One region of the Hydrogenophaga sp. RAC07 genome, then DNA from elsewhere that is predicted to be linked to it. Evidence: riboswitches for the same ligand, from Rfam matches in the RefSeq annotation. Region 1 holds a riboswitch; the other holds the start of a gene.
What was found. A riboswitch is a leader RNA that binds a small molecule or an ion and turns the genes downstream of it on or off. The one in region 1 is predicted to bind glycine.
Positions count from the first base shown of each region.

Region 2: linked by a shared signal. The riboswitch ahead of BSY239_RS09175 (D-amino acid dehydrogenase) and the one ahead of gcvT (glycine cleavage system aminomethyltransferase GcvT) in region 1 are both predicted to bind glycine.

Region 1 covers NZ_CP016449.1:1,241,379-1,248,911, reverse strand. Annotated here, with positions in the region: gene BSY239_RS05820 (DMT family transporter) at 1-153, opposite strand, end outside; gene BSY239_RS05815 (SDR family oxidoreductase) at 154-936, opposite strand; gene BSY239_RS05810 (electron transfer flavoprotein-ubiquinone oxidoreductase) at 1,069-2,754, shown strand; gene BSY239_RS05805 (hypothetical protein) at 2,884-3,396, shown strand; glycine riboswitch at 3,428-3,529, shown strand; glycine riboswitch at 3,542-3,646, shown strand; gene gcvT (glycine cleavage system aminomethyltransferase GcvT) at 3,705-4,829, shown strand; gene gcvH (glycine cleavage system protein GcvH) at 4,865-5,236, shown strand; gene gcvP (aminomethyl-transferring glycine dehydrogenase) at 5,259-7,533, shown strand, end outside.
Region 2 covers NZ_CP016449.1:1,962,447-1,969,979, forward strand. Annotated here, with positions in the region: gene BSY239_RS09160 (LysR family transcriptional regulator) at 1-566, opposite strand, end outside; gene BSY239_RS09165 (M20 aminoacylase family protein) at 718-1,893, shown strand; gene BSY239_RS09170 (tripartite tricarboxylate transporter substrate binding protein) at 1,914-2,906, shown strand; glycine riboswitch at 2,916-3,010, shown strand; gene BSY239_RS09175 (D-amino acid dehydrogenase) at 3,178-4,428, shown strand; gene BSY239_RS09180 (flavodoxin domain-containing protein) at 5,198-5,671, shown strand; gene BSY239_RS09185 (ABC transporter substrate-binding protein) at 5,806-6,993, shown strand; gene BSY239_RS09190 (branched-chain amino acid ABC transporter permease) at 7,108-7,533, shown strand, end outside.

The sequences.
Region 1 (7,533 bases):
CCCCACGGTGAGGTCGATCGAGCTGAAACCGGGTGCAATCAGGGGCGCGATGAAGGTCGTGCCCCAGAACGCGCCGGCACCCAGGCCCGCGAAGATGCCGGTGACCATGCCCGGCGGCCAGCCCGAAGGCCGGCCCAGCACCGCAGTGGTCATTCAGGCTCCGAAACCGTCGTCGGCGGCGATCACCGCGCCGTTGATGAAATGGCTCTCGTTCGAGCACAGCATCACCAGCACCGCGTCCAGATCGGTCGGCACACCCACCCGCTTGCGCGGCAACATGCCGATGAGCTTCTGGCCCTGTTCGGTCTGCCAGTGGTGGTGGTTGATCTCGGTGTCGATGTAGCCCGGGCAGATCGCGTTCACGTTGATGCCGTACTTGCCCCACTCCACCGCCATGGCCTTGGTCATCTGCACCACCGCCGCCTTGCTCATGCAGTACACGCCGATCTGCGGCAGCACCTTCAGGCCGGCCATGGACGCGATGTTGACGATGCGCCCACCCACATAGGTACCGGGCGCCGCACCCTTGGCACGAGCCAGCATGCGCTTGCCCACCTCTTGCGCCACGAAAAAAGCACCCTTGGTGTTGGTGTTGAAGATGAAGTCGTAGTCTTCCTCGCTCACGTCCTGCAGACGCTGCGTGGTGCTCACGCCGGAATTGTTGACGAGGATGTCGATCGCGCCGACCTCCGTTTCGGCGTGTGCCACCGCGGCCTTGATGGAGGCCTGGTCGGTCACGTCCATGGCCACCACGTGGGCGTCGCCGCCTTCGGCTTCGATGTGTGCGCGCAGGGCCATGAGGCGGTCGGTGCGGCGGCTGGCGAGCACCACGGCCGCGCCGGCTTTGGCCAGGGTTTTGGCGAACTGTTCGCCCAGCCCGCCCGATGCCCCGGTGATCAAGGCCACGCGGCCCGACAAGTCCATGCTGTATGCCACGATGCAAGTCCTCAGTAGAAATTAGTACGACCGTTCGATTTTTTGCGGGTGCCGCATAAAATGCTGTCTGTCGAGTGACACGCAAGGCACACTCTGCGCCTTCTTGAAAATCATTATCAGCGAGACCCCCCGATGACCCACGATGAATTGCTGGCCCAGTTCGGCCCCCGCGAAGCCATGGAATACGACGTGGTCGTGGTCGGTGGCGGCCCCGCAGGCCTGTCCACCGCCATCCGCCTCAAGCAGCTGGCCACCGAGAAGGGCAGCGAGATCAATGTGTGTGTGCTGGAAAAAGGCTCTGAGCCCGGCGCGCACATTCTGAGTGGCGCGGTGATGGACCCGATCGCCATCACCGAACTGTTCCCCGACTGGAAAGAACGTGGCGCCCCGTTGCACCAGCCCGTGACGGGCGATGACTTGCTGGTGCTCACCGAGACCGGCGCCACCCGCACGCCCGACTGGCTGATGCCGCGCAACTTCCACAACGACGGTTGTTATGTGATCAGCCTGGGCGCGGTCACCAAGTGGCTGGGCGAGCAGGCCGAAGCCCTGGGTGTGGAAATCTTCCCGGGCTTCACCGCGGCCGAAGTGCTCTACAACGAGGACGGCTCCGTCAAGGGTGTGGCCACCGGCCACCTGGGCCTGGGCAAGGACGGCGAGCCCACCGGCCACTTCCAGCTCGGCATGGAGCTGCACGCCAAGTACACCGTGTTTGCCGAAGGCGCGCGCGGTCACCTGGGCAAACAGCTCATCGCCAAATACAAGCTCACCGAGGGCAAGGACGCGCAGACGTTTGCCATCGGCATCAAGGAGCTGTGGGAAATCCCGGCCGAGAAGGCCAAGCCCGGCCTGGTGGTGCACACCGCCGGCTGGCCCATGGACGCCGACACCTTCGGCGGTGGTTTCCTCTACCACCTCGAAGGCAACAAGGTCACGCTGGGCCTGGTGGTCGGCCTGGACTACCAGAACCCCTGGATGTCGCCGTTCGAAGAAATGCAGCGCTGGAAAACGCACCCCAGCATCCTCGCGCACATCGAAGGCGGCAAGCGCCTGGGCTACGGCGCGCGCGCGCTGAACAACGGCACGCCACAGGCCCTGCCCAAGCTGGTGTTTCCGGGTGGCGCCATGGTGGGCTGCAACGCCGGCTTTCTGAACGCCGCGCGCATCAAGGGCAGCCACGCGGCCATCAAGAGCGGCATGCTCTGCGCCGAAGCCGCGTTTGAAGCGGTGACCGCCGGCCGCCAGAGCGACGAGCTTTCCGGATTCACCGAGCGCTTCGAGAAAAGCTGGCTGCATGAGGAGCTCTGGACCTACCGCAACTTCAAGAACTGGTTCAAGAAGAGCCCGTTGCTGGGCAAGCTCATGACCGGTGTGGAGCACTGGTTCCTGCCCAAGGTGGGCGTGAAGACGCCGCCCTGGACGCTGCACAACACCACACCCGACCACCTGAAGCTGCGCCCGGCCGACGAGATGCCGAAGATCACGTACCCCAAGCCCGACGGCAAGATCACCTTCGACAAGCTCTCCAGCGTGTTCGTGTCCAACACCAACCACGAAGAGAACCAGCCGGCCCACCTCACGCTCAAGAACAACAGCGTGCCGGTGCAGATCAACCTGGCCAAGTACGCCGGCCCCGAGAGCCGCTACTGCCCGGCAGGCGTCTACGAGTACGTGAAGAACGACGACAACACCGACCGCCTGCAGATCAACGCGCAGAACTGCGTGCACTGCAAGACCTGCGACATCAAGGATCCGACGCAGAACATCGTGTGGGTCACGCCCGAGGGGGGCGGTGGACCGAACTACGCGGGCATGTGAGCGAAGTCACGGCCTTCCGGGATTCCTTCGACAAGCCGCCTCCGGGCGGCTTTTTCACGTCTGTGTTTCACCGCGTCGTCACATGGCCTGACCACAGTGCGGGCTTCTGCCATCACACGCTGCCACACCATGCTGAACAAGACCGACAAAGGCCGCGCCGAGCTGCAACCCGGCCAACGCACGCTGGGCCAGCGCGAGCGCGCCGTGCTGCTGGTGGCGGACGGTCGCAAGGCCACGGCCTCGCTGCAGGCGCTCTTTGGAGGCCTGGGCGCCGGGATCGTGCGCGAGTTGCTGGCCCAGGGCTACATCGTTGACGAGGCCCCACCTGCGCCTGCAACGCCATCACCGCAGGAACCGGCGGGCACCAAAGCCTCGGTTGACGCCTTTTCGGGACCGCGTTCACTGGCCAGCGCACGCATGTTTTTGTTCGACATCAGCGAGCGCATGTTCGCTCCACGCCACAAGGAGATGGCTGCGCAGTTCCGGGACGCGTTGCGCGAAGCGCGTGACGCGGCTGCCATGCTGGCGGTGAGCCGCGACATGCTCATGGCCATCGAGGGCATGGCGGGCGCGGCACGGGCCGACGCGATCAGCGAACGCCTGGCCAAGCTGCTGCCCGAATCCACCCTGGAAAGCACCTGAGCAACCCTTTTCAGGATGCCGTCGGCTACACTCGGCCGGGTCAGGAGAGCGCCGCCCCCGAGGTGGCCGCCGAAGGCGCAGGAGGTCACCCATGTGGCCCTGAACGCTCAGGCAAAAGGACTGGCAAACACGGGTCGCGAGGCCGGTGTACCCCCCTGGAGAGAGATCGCTCATCGAGGCGATCCACCGAAGGAGCAAACGCGGCATCGCCCGCGTGAATCTCTCAGGTAAAGCGGACAGTGGGGCAGCGCACGGATGAACCGTGTTCCGCCCCCTTGGGGCCTGCCCCTTTTGCCTGCGAGCCCTCCGTGTCCGACACCGATCTCCTCAAGACCCCGTTGCACGCCCTGCACACCGAACTCGGCGCCCGCATGGTGCCGTTTGCCGGCTACAGCATGCCGGTGCAGTACCCCGCCGGCCTGATGGCTGAACACCACCACACCCGCGCAGCCGCCGGCCTGTTCGATGTCTCGCACATGGGCCAGCTGAGGCTGGTGGGCGCGGATGCTGCCGCGGCCTTCGAGTCGCTGATGCCGGTGGACGTGATCGATCTGGCCGTGGGCAAGCAGCGCTACGGCCTGCTGCTCAACGACGTCGGCGGCATCATCGACGACCTGATGTTCGTGAACCGGGGCACCGACCTCTTCGTGATCGTCAACGGTGCCTGCAAACACGGCGACCTGGCCCACATCATCGAGCGCATCGGCAGCCGCTGCACCGTCGAGCCCCAGTTCGATCGCGGCCTGCTTGCCCTGCAAGGCCCACAAGCTGTGACGGCGCTTCAGCGGCTCGTGCCCGGCGTGGACAAGCTGGTCTTCATGACCGGCGGCGCCTTCAACTGGCAAGGCGCCGACCTCTTCATCACCCGCAGCGGCTACACCGGCGAAGACGGCTTCGAGATCTCGGTGCCGGCTGCGAGCGCCGAGGCCTTCGCCCGCGCCCTGCTGGCCGAGCCCGAGGTGAAACCGGTGGGTCTGGGCGCCCGCAACTCGCTGCGCCTGGAAGCCGGCCTGTGCCTCTACGGCAACGACATCGACACCACCACCACGCCGGTGGAAGCCGCGCTCAACTGGGCGATGCAGAAAGTGCGTCGCACCGGTGGCGCGCGAGCGGGCGGCTTTCCGGGTGCGGCGCGTGTGCTCGCGCAGCTCGATGGCACCGAGCCGTTGCAACGCAAGCGTGTCGGTTTGATCGCGCTCGAACGTGTTCCCGTGCGTGACCACACCGCGCTGCAAACCCCCGGCGGCGAGACCATCGGCGAAGTCACCAGCGGCCTGCTCGGCCCCAGCGCCGACAAGCCCGTGGCCATGGGCTATGTGAGCCCCGCACACGCGGCCTTGGGCACGCGCCTGCACGCCATGGTGCGCGGCAAGCCGGTGCCCATGGAAGTCAGCGCCATGCCCTTTGTGCCCAACCGCTACTTCCGCGGTTGAATCCCTGTCCCTCTTCTTTTTTCAGGAGCTTTCCCATGACCACCAAGTACACCGAAGACCACGAATGGATCAGCGTTGACGGCGACATCGCCACCGTCGGCATCACCGTGCATGCGCAGGACGCGCTGGGCGACGTGGTGTTTGTCGACCTGCCCGAGGTGGGCAAGAGCTTTGCGCAGAAGGACGTGGCCGGCGTTGTCGAGTCCGTCAAGGCCGCGGCCGACGTGTACATGCCCGTGAGCGGTGAAGTGACCGAGGTCAACGAAGCCCTGCGCGCCGACCCCTCGCTGGCCAACAGCGACCCGCTCAAGAGCGGCTGGTTCTTCAAGGTCAAGCTGTCCGACCCGGCACAGGTCGACGCCCTGCTCGACGAGACCGCCTACGCCGCCTTCTCATCCAACGCCTGAACCATTCCGCCGGAGCCTTTCCATGCTGATGCCGTCTGTCAAACCCCTGGATGAACTCGAGAACCCGTCCGAGTTCGTGGCCCGCCACATCGGCATCGGCGAAGCCGACGAAGCGCTGATGCTCTCGGTCATCGGCGAGGCCTCGCGCCGCGCGCTGATCGACGGCATCGTGCCGCGCAGCATCGCGCGCAGCCAGGGCATGCAGCTGCCACCGGCCATCACCGAAGCCGCCGCACTGGTCGAGCTGAAGGCGATTGCCGAGCAGAACCAGCTGCTCAAGAGCTTCATCGGGCAGGGTTACCACGGCACCCACACACCGGGCGTGATCCTGCGCAACGTGCTGGAGAACCCCGCCTGGTACACCGCCTACACGCCCTACCAGGCCGAGATCTCGCAGGGGCGCATGGAAGCGCTGATCAACTTCCAGACCATGGTGTGCGACCTCACCGGCATGGCGATTGCCAACGCCTCCATGCTCGACGAAGCGACCGCCGCCGCCGAGGCGATGACGCTGGCCAAACGCTCCGTGAAAAGCAAGGGCAACACCATCGTGGTGGCGGGCGACTGCCACCCGCAAACCATCGAGGTGGTGCAGACGCGTGCCGCGCCGCTGGGCATCCAGGTGCTGGTGGCCAACTCGGCCGCCGAGTGGAACGCAGCGCTGGCCGACGACGGCTACTTTGCCGTGCTCGCGCAGTACCCGAGCACCAGCGGCCGCATTGAAGACCTGGCCGCCGATGTGAAGACGGTGCAAGGCAAAGGCGCAGCCTTCATCGCCGCCGCCGATTTGCTGGCGCTCACCCTCATCACGCCGCCGGGCGAATGGGGCGCCGACATCGTGGTGGGCACCACCCAGCGCTTCGGCATGCCCATGGGCGCGGGCGGACCCCACGCTGCCTTCATGGCCTGCCGCGACGAGTTCAAGCGCTCGCTGCCCGGCCGTCTGGTCGGTGTGAGCGTGGACGCCCACGGCAACCCCACCTACCGCCTTGCGCTGCAAACGCGCGAGCAGCACATCCGCCGCGAAAAGGCCACGTCCAACATCTGCACGGCGCAGGTGCTGCCGGCGGTGGTGGCCAGCATGTACGCCGTGTACCACGGACCCGCGGGACTCAAGCGCATTGCGCAGCGCGTGGCCGCCTACACGGCGGTGCTGGCACAGGGCCTGGAGCAACTGGGCTGGACGCCCACCAGCGAGAGCGCCTTCGACACGCTCACCTTCAAGGCCGGTGACCGCGCCGCCACGCTGCTGCAGCGCGCGGTGGACGCCGGCATGAACCTTCGCCTGAGCTGGGGCGAGTACGTGGGCATCACGCTGGACGAGACCACCACGCGCGAAGACATCGAAAAACTGTGGGGCGTGTTCGCGCTGCACGGCCAGAGCCTGCCCGGTTTTGCCGAATTCGAAAAAGGCATCGAGCCGCGCATTCCCACCGAGCTGCGCCGCACCAGCGCCTACCTCACGCACCCGGTGTTCCACAGCCACCATTCCGAGACCGGCATGCTGCGCTACATCCGCGCGCTCTCCGACAAGGACCTGGCGCTGGACCGCAGCATGATCCCGCTGGGCTCTTGCACCATGAAGCTCAACGCCACCAGCGAGATGATTCCCATCACCTGGCCGGGCTTTGCCAACGTGCACCCGTTCGCGCCCGCCAGCCAGTCGCTCGGCTACAAGAAACTCGACGAACAGCTGCGCGCCTGGCTCTGCCAGGCCACGGGCTACGCCGGCATCAGCCTGCAGCCCAACGCCGGCTCGCAGGGCGAATACGCCGGCCTGCTGGTGATTCAGGCGTACCACGCCTCGCGCGGCGAACACCACCGCAACATCTGCCTGATCCCCAGCAGCGCGCACGGCACCAACCCGGCCAGCGCGCAGATGGTGGGCATGCAGGTCGTGGTCACCAAGTGCGACGAGAACGGCAACGTGGACATGGCCGACCTGCAGGCCAAGTGCGAACAGCACAGCGCCAACCTGGCGGCGGTGATGATCACCTACCCCAGCACGCACGGCGTGTTCGAGACCACGGTCAAGGAACTCTGCGCGCTGGTGCACCGGCACGGCGGGCGCGTGTACGTGGACGGCGCCAACATGAACGCGCTGGTCGGCGTGGCCGCGCCCGGCGAGTTCGGCGGCGACGTGAGCCACCTCAACCTGCACAAGACCTTCTGCATTCCCCACGGCGGTGGCGGCCCGGGCGTGGGCCCGGTGTGCGTGGTCGAAGACCTCGTGCCCTTCCTGCCCGGGCATGCCACGGGCGGCCTGCCGGTGAACGGCGTGGGCGCCATCTCGGCGG
Region 2 (7,533 bases), 720 kb from region 1:
ACATCCTCGAGGCCCACCGGACCGCCTCGTTGCGCCAGGGGGTGGTTCGGCCTCACCAGAAATCCTGCGCTCAGTTCAAACGCCAGCGACACCTTCAGTTCGGCCGAAGGACGCATGTCGCGGATGTCGACGATCGCCGCGTCCAGTTGTTGTTCGCGTAGTGCATGGAGCAGCACGGCGGTGTTGCCGCGAGAGATCTGAAGCTGCAACCGGGGGTGGTGCTCGGCCATGTGCAGCATCAGCGGGGTGCTCAGCAGCGCGCCTGGCGCCGAGCTCAGGCCCACACGAAGCTGCCCGATGAGACCCGCGTGCAGCCCCTGGCCAGCCTGTTTGAGCGCCTCGGCGTCGCTCACCAGACGCCTTGCGCGTACCAGCACCTCGTCACCGAAAGGGGTCAGCGAAATGCGCCGCCCAAGGCGGTCGAACAAGGCGCCGCCCAACTCTTCCTCCAGCGCATGGATGCTGCGGGTGAGCGCAGGCTGGGTCAAGAACAGGGCCGCCGCTGCCTGCACAAACGTTCCGACCTCGGCCAGCACCACGAAATGCCTGAGCTGCACCAGCGTCATGTCAAGCCCTCAGTGAAAGTTATTGATCATTGATCTGCAATGCATTGGACTTTAAGCCCATCGCTTTCTAGCATCCAGCAAAGTTCATGAAACCTGGTCGCCAGCGGCTTTGAATGCCGCTTCCCACGACCCCTCAGCCGGAGCACCTGCCTTGGAACGTCTCAGCGATCTTGCAGTTCAGGAGTTCGTCGCACTGCGGCGCGACATCCACCGCCATCCCGAACTGGCCTTCGACGAGCACCGCACCAGTGCCCTGGTGGCGCAGAAGCTGCAGGCCTGGGGTTACGCGGTGATTACCGGCCTGGGCGGCACCGGGGTGGTGGGCCAGCTGCGCCGCGGCAGCTCCACGCGGGTCATCGGACTGCGCGCGGACATGGACGCGCTGCCCATCGTCGAGGACAGCGGCACCGACTGGTCCAGTTGCCACCACGGCGTGATGCACGCCTGCGGTCACGACGGCCACACCGCCATGCTGCTGGCCGCCGCGCAGCACCTGGCCACACAAGGCAGGTTCGACGGCACACTCAACCTGATCTTCCAGCCCGCCGAAGAAGGCGGTGGTGGCGCCCTGAAGATGATGGAGGACGGCCTGTTCGAGCGTTTCCCCTGCGACGCCATCTTTGCCATGCACAACATGCCCGGCTTCGCGCAGGGCCAGCTGGTGTTTCGCAGCGGAGCGACGATGGCCTCTTCCGACTACGCCACCGTCACGCTGCACGGCATGGGCGGCCATGGCGCCATGCCCCACAAGGCGACCGACGTGGTGGTCGCGGCGGCGTCCATCGTCATGGCGCTGCAGACCATCGTCTCGCGCCATGTGGACCCGATGCAGCCGGCCGTGGTCACCGTGGGCGCCGTGCACGCGGGCCAGGCCAACAACGTGATTCCCGCCTCGGCCCGGCTGGAGCTGAGCGTGCGTGCCCTGGACCCGCAGGTGCGTCGCAGCGTCGAGCAACGCATCCGCGACCTGGTTCGCCTGCAGGCCGAGAGCTTCGGTGTGCGCGCCGAGATCGACTGGCGCCCCGGCTACGCGGTGCTGGTCAACGACGCTCGGCAGACCGAGCTGGCCCTCGCGGTGGCACAGGCGCATTTTCCGCCCGAGCAGGTGGTGGCCCAGGGCCCCATGCTCACCGGCAGCGAAGACTTTGCCTTCATGTTGGAGCGTGTGCCGGGCAGCTATTTGTTCATCGGCAACGGCGCCGGCCAGGAGCCCGGCGCCTGCATGGTGCACAACCCCGCCTACGACTTCAACGACCACAACATCGCCACCGGCGCCGCGTACTGGATCGCGCTGGTCAACACGCTGCTTTCCCCCAACCCACCCTGAACAACCCACTGGAGACACCCATGAACAGCCCCTTCAAAACCCTGGTGGCCGCGGCGGCCATCGCCCTGGCCAGCGTATCCGGCGCAGCACAGGCGCAGAGCTACCCCACCCGGCCGGTGACGCTGATGGTGCCCTACCCGGCTGGTGGCCTGTCGGACGTGATCGCGCGCTCGGTCAACAACACCCTGGGCAAACAACTGGGCCAGCCGGTCGTCATTGAGAACCTGGGTGGAGCCAGCGGGTCGATTGCCGCGCAGAAAGTGCTCAACGGTGCCAGCGACGGCTACACCGTGTTCCAGGGTTCACCCAACGAACTCATCCTCGCGCCCTTGGCCATTGCGTCCATCAAGTTCAAGAGCGAGGACTTCCGTCTGGTGCAGATGATCGCCACCGCGCAGATCGCGTTTCTCGCCCGCAAGGACTTCCCCGCCAGCACCGTGGACGAGTTCCTGGACCAGGCCCGCAAGGCGGCGCAGCAGGGCCGGCCCCTGACCTACGCCAGCGTCGGCCCCGGCTCGTTCTACCACCTGCTCGGCGAGCACCTGTCCAAGGTCACCGGCATTCCCATGGTGCATGTGCCGTACAAGGGCGCAGCGCCGGCCGAGCAGGACCTGCTGGCCAGCCAGGTCGACTTTTTCCTGGCGCCCTACGGCAAGAAGTACGACGACATGCACAAGAGCGGCCGCGTCAAGGTGCTGGCCATGCTCAACAGCGAGCGGCTCGAGAACGTGAAGAGCTACCCCGCCATCACCGAGAGCACCCAGCTCAAGAACTTCACCTTCAACATCTGGACCGGCTACTTCGTGAAGAAGGACACCCCGGAGCCGGTGGTGACCACGCTGCACAAGGCCATCACCGAAACGCTGGCCGATCCCGGCGTGCACCAGGCGCTGGAAGCGAACAGCCAGCTGCTGGCCAAGCCGCTGTCACTCAAGGCGGTGGACCAGGCCTACGCCGACGGCATCCAGCAGTTCCGCGCCATCGCGAAGTCGATCCAGCTGCAGGCACAATAAGCGCCTCAAACACGTCGACCGGGAGAGACTGGCCTGAAAAGCAGGCTGGCGCCGAAGGAGCAACCGCCCCGGAAACTCTCAGGCAAAAGGACCGGTCGACACGCAACACACTCTGAAGAGTGGCCGGGATTCGTCCCCCGGCCCACCGCAGGAGCAAGCCAGCCCCAGGGGCCGGTGAATCTCTCAGGTCACAAACAGAGGGGGTCATGGTCCGCACACGGTGTGCGGACTGTGTCCTCCATTGTTTGACGACTCTGCAAGCGAGATTCCCATGGCACACCTCATCGTCATCGGCGGCGGCATCACCGGCGTCACCAGCGCCTACGCCCTGGCCCGTCAGGGCCACCAGGTCACCCTGATTGAAAAACACCGCTACGCGGGCATGGAAACCAGCCATGCCAACGGCGGCCAGCTCTCGGCCTCCAACGCCGAGGTCTGGACCCATCCTTCCACCCTGCTCAAGGGCCTGAAGTGGATGTTCAAGGCCGACGCACCGCTGCTCGTCAACCCCACCCCGAGCTGGCACAAGCTCAGCTGGTTCGCCGAGTTCGTCGCGTCCATCCCCAAGTACCGCAGCAACACCGTGGCCACCACGCGCCTGGCCATCGCGGCACGCGAGCACCTGTTCGGCTGGGCACGGGCCGAGGGCATCGACTTCGACCTGAAGCGCCAAGGCATCCTGCACATCTACCGCGACCGCGCCGGCTTCGAGCACGCGGGCGAAGTCTCCAGGCTGCTGGCCGAAGGCGGCCTGCCGCGCCGCGCCGTCACGCCCGACGAGATGCGCGCCATCGAGCCCACCCTGCAAGGCGACTACTTCGGCGGCTACTACACCGAGAGCGACAGCACCGGCGACATCCACAAGTTCACCCACGGCCTGAGCAAGGCCTGTGCACGGATGGGCGTGCATCTCATGACCGGCCAGACGGTGGCCCGCGTGCGCAGCACCGGCACCAACGCGAAGGTGACGCTGTCCGACGGGCAGGTGGTGAATGCCGACGCCGTGGTGATCAGTGCCGGCGTGCACAGCCGCGCGCTCGGCGCCCAGCTCGGCGACCGGCTCAACGTGTATCCGGTCAAGGGCTACTCCATCACCGTGATGCTGAACGACGAACAGAGTCAGGCCGCCGCGCCGCAGGTGAGCTTGCTGGACGACGAGACCAAGCTGGTGACCAGCCGCCTCGGTGTGGACCGATTCCGTGTGGCCGGCACGGCCGAGTTCAACGGCATCAACCTCGACATCCGCGCCGACCGCATCCGGCCGCTGGTGAACTGGGTGAACCAGTGTTTCCCGGGTGTGAGCACCCGCAGGGTGGAACCCTGGGCCGGCCTGCGGCCCATGATGCCCGACATGATGCCGCGCGTGGGCGCGGGCAGACAGGCCAACGTGTTCTACAACACCGGCCATGGCCACCTGGGCTGGACACTCTCGGCCATCACGGCGCACCAGCTCGGCGAGCATGTGGCGCAGTGGGAACGCATGCGCTCAGGCTTGGCGGTGCCTGTGGCGGCCTTGGGGTGACCGAGCTGCCCGGTTCATGGAGCGCTGTGGCGCCTGGCCCCGCTGCACCCGGCACCCGACGCCAACGCGCCCGATGTCACACAACACGAATCGGTTCCGGTTGGAAACAGGTTGGGTGCAAGAAGCGGGCGGCAGCGAGACGGACGAGGACGGCTGGCGCTGGATGTCCTGCAGGAAACGCAGCAGGGCCGGATCGCGCTGGCATTGCGGCACCGCGCGTTCGGTCAGGGCCAGTCGTGAACGAGGACCGTACGTACCCGAGAACGCCCTGTCGCGGGTTGCGGTCCTGGATGCGCTCCAGGTCTTCGTGGCAGCGGGCCGCGATCTGCCGGGCCACGAATTCGGTATGACCGCTGAGGGAGTAATAAACCACGAGGATGCGGCTCACGACGGTGCTCCTTTCCAACGGCGGATTCACTTGACCAGCAGTCTGTGCGGTGCGGCAAACAACCCGCTTGAGCGCGCTCAATGCCGACGCACCTGGTTGCGCGGACGTTTGTCCCGGCATGGAATGACCTCTGCGGTGTGGGTTCTCGCGGGTACCGGATGGTTGGCACTGGATGTGAACTTTCAGCAGGCTGTTCATCCGACCCGGATTTGGGAAGCTGTGGTGACGAGGCCACCAGCAACTTGACTCTGGAAAACGCATGTACAACCCACTGAAACGTCCCAACCAACCCGCACGGGTAGCGCCGGGCCAGCCACCCAAAGCGAAGGGTTTTCCCGGATGGCCGGCGGAAAAACATGAAGTATATTGCCTGTACCCCCTATGAGCACCCCTTCAAAACTCCTCATCCTGGTCGGCACCATGACCAACACGGCCGAGTACGTGGCACAGGCCATCGAGATGGATTGCGTGGATCTCGTCCCGTCCATCGAGGTCCGCATGATGGATGGGCTGGACATCTCGGTGTTTGACGAAGATGCACTTTACGTCATCTGTTCCTCCACCTACGGCGCGGGCGACGTGCCCGACAACGCCCGCCATCTCTACGAATCCCTGGCCAGCCAACCCAAATTCCTGGGCAGCGTGCGTTATGGCGTGATCGCGCTGGGCGACAGCGTCTACCCCCAGACCTTCTGCAACGGCGGCCTGCGCTTCGATGAACGCCTGGCCGACCTGGGCGCGGTGCGCATCGGCGAGGTGTTCCGCCACGACGCTTCCGCCGGCACCGAACCCGAGGTGGTGTGCACGGCCTGGGCGCGCGATTGGCTGGCACTGGCACTGCCCGCAACCGCCTGACCCGGCGTTCGCCGATTCATATATAAATAGTTCAAGCCTCAAGTACGGGTTATTCTGTATCGCCAATCGATACCCCGCCGTCTACATTCCCCCTGCACCTCATCGCTTTCCGCCAACCCACCTGGAGATCCCCAATGACCACTCGCCGACTTGTCCTGACCCGAAGCGCTGCCGTGATCGGCGCCGCGTCCACCGGCCTGTTGTTGCCCGAATTCGCGCGCGCACAGTCGGACAAGGTCCGCGTGGGTTTCATGCTGCCCTACACCGGCACCTTCGCCCAGCTGGGCGTGGCGATTGAAAACGGCTTCCGCATGGCACTCAACGAACAGGGCGGCAAGCTCGGCGGCCGAGAGGTCGAGTTCTTCAAGGTCGACGACGAGTCGAACCCGGCCAAGGGCATCGAGAACGCCACCCGCCTGGTGCAGCGCGACAAGGTCGACGTGCTCGTGGGCACGGTCCACTCCGGCGTGCAGATGGGCATCCACAAGGTGGCACGCGACAGCGGCGTGCTCAGCCTGATCCCCAACGCCGGCGTGCACGTGGCCACCCGTGCGCAGTGCTCGCCCAACGTCTTCCGCACCTCGTTCACCAACTCCCAACCCACGCTGGCGCTGGGCAAGGCCATGATGGAGCGCGGCCACAAGAAGGCCGTGTGGATCACCTGGAACTACGCGGCCGGCGAAGAGGCCTTTGAAGGCTTCGAGAAGAGCTACACCGAAGCCGGCGGCACCATCATCAAGAAGCTGGGCCTGCCCTTCCCCAACGTGGAATTCCAGGCCCTGCTGACCGAGATTGCCTCGCTCAACCCCGATGCCGTGGCCTGCTTCTTTGCCGGTGGCGGCGCGGCCAAGTTCCTGCGCGACTTCGCAGCCGCTGGCCTGAACAAGAACATCCAGCTCTACGGCTCGGGCTTCCTGACCGAGGGCGTGCTCGATGCCGCCGGTGATGCCGCCAACGGCGTGCTGACCACCATGCACTACAGCGACTCGCTGGACACGCCGCGCAACAAGAAATTCCGCCTCGAGTACGCCAAGACCTTCCGCATGCAGCCTGACGTGTATGCGGTGCAGGGCTACGACACGGGTCTGCTGCTCATCAAGGGCGCCAACGCGGTCAAGGGCGACCTGAACAACAAGCAGGCGTTGTACGCGGCCATGAACAGCGCCGAGATCGACAGCCCGCGCGGCAAGTGGAAGATGAGCGCGGCCCACAACCCGATCCAGGACATGTACCTGCGCAAGGTCGAGAACAAGGAAAACAAGGTGATCGGCATTGCGCAGAAAGCCGTGGCCGATCCGGCCACCGGCTGCCGCATGGCATAAGGTTCACAAAACGATCGCACCCCGACCGGGCCCGTCGATCCGCAGGCCGGCGTCTTACGGGCGCTGGCCTGTTTTTTGCACGCTACCCGGCTCCGTCCACCCATCTGCCCGCCCATGGATTTCGCCAACTTCCTCATCCAGTTGCTCAACAGCCTGCAATACGGCCTGTTGCTGTTCATGCTGGCCGCCGGCCTCACGCTGATCTTCGGGATCATGGGTGTGGTCAACCTGGCGCACGGCAGCTTCTACATGCTGGGCGCCTACCTCGCCTGGTTCCTGGTCGGGCAACTGGACAGCCTGGTGCTGGCCATCGTGCTTGGGACGGTGATCGCCGTGGCGCTGGGCTGGTTGCTGGAGTGGTCGCTGTTCCGGCACTTCTACCACCGCGACCACCTCGACCAGGTGCTGCTCACCTTCGGCCTGATCTACATCTTTGAAGAAGTGCGCTCCATCCTCTGGGGCGACGATGTGCACGCGGTGCAGGTGCCCGAGGTGCTGAACTGGTCGATCCCGCTGACCGAGAACCTCTCGTACCCGGTG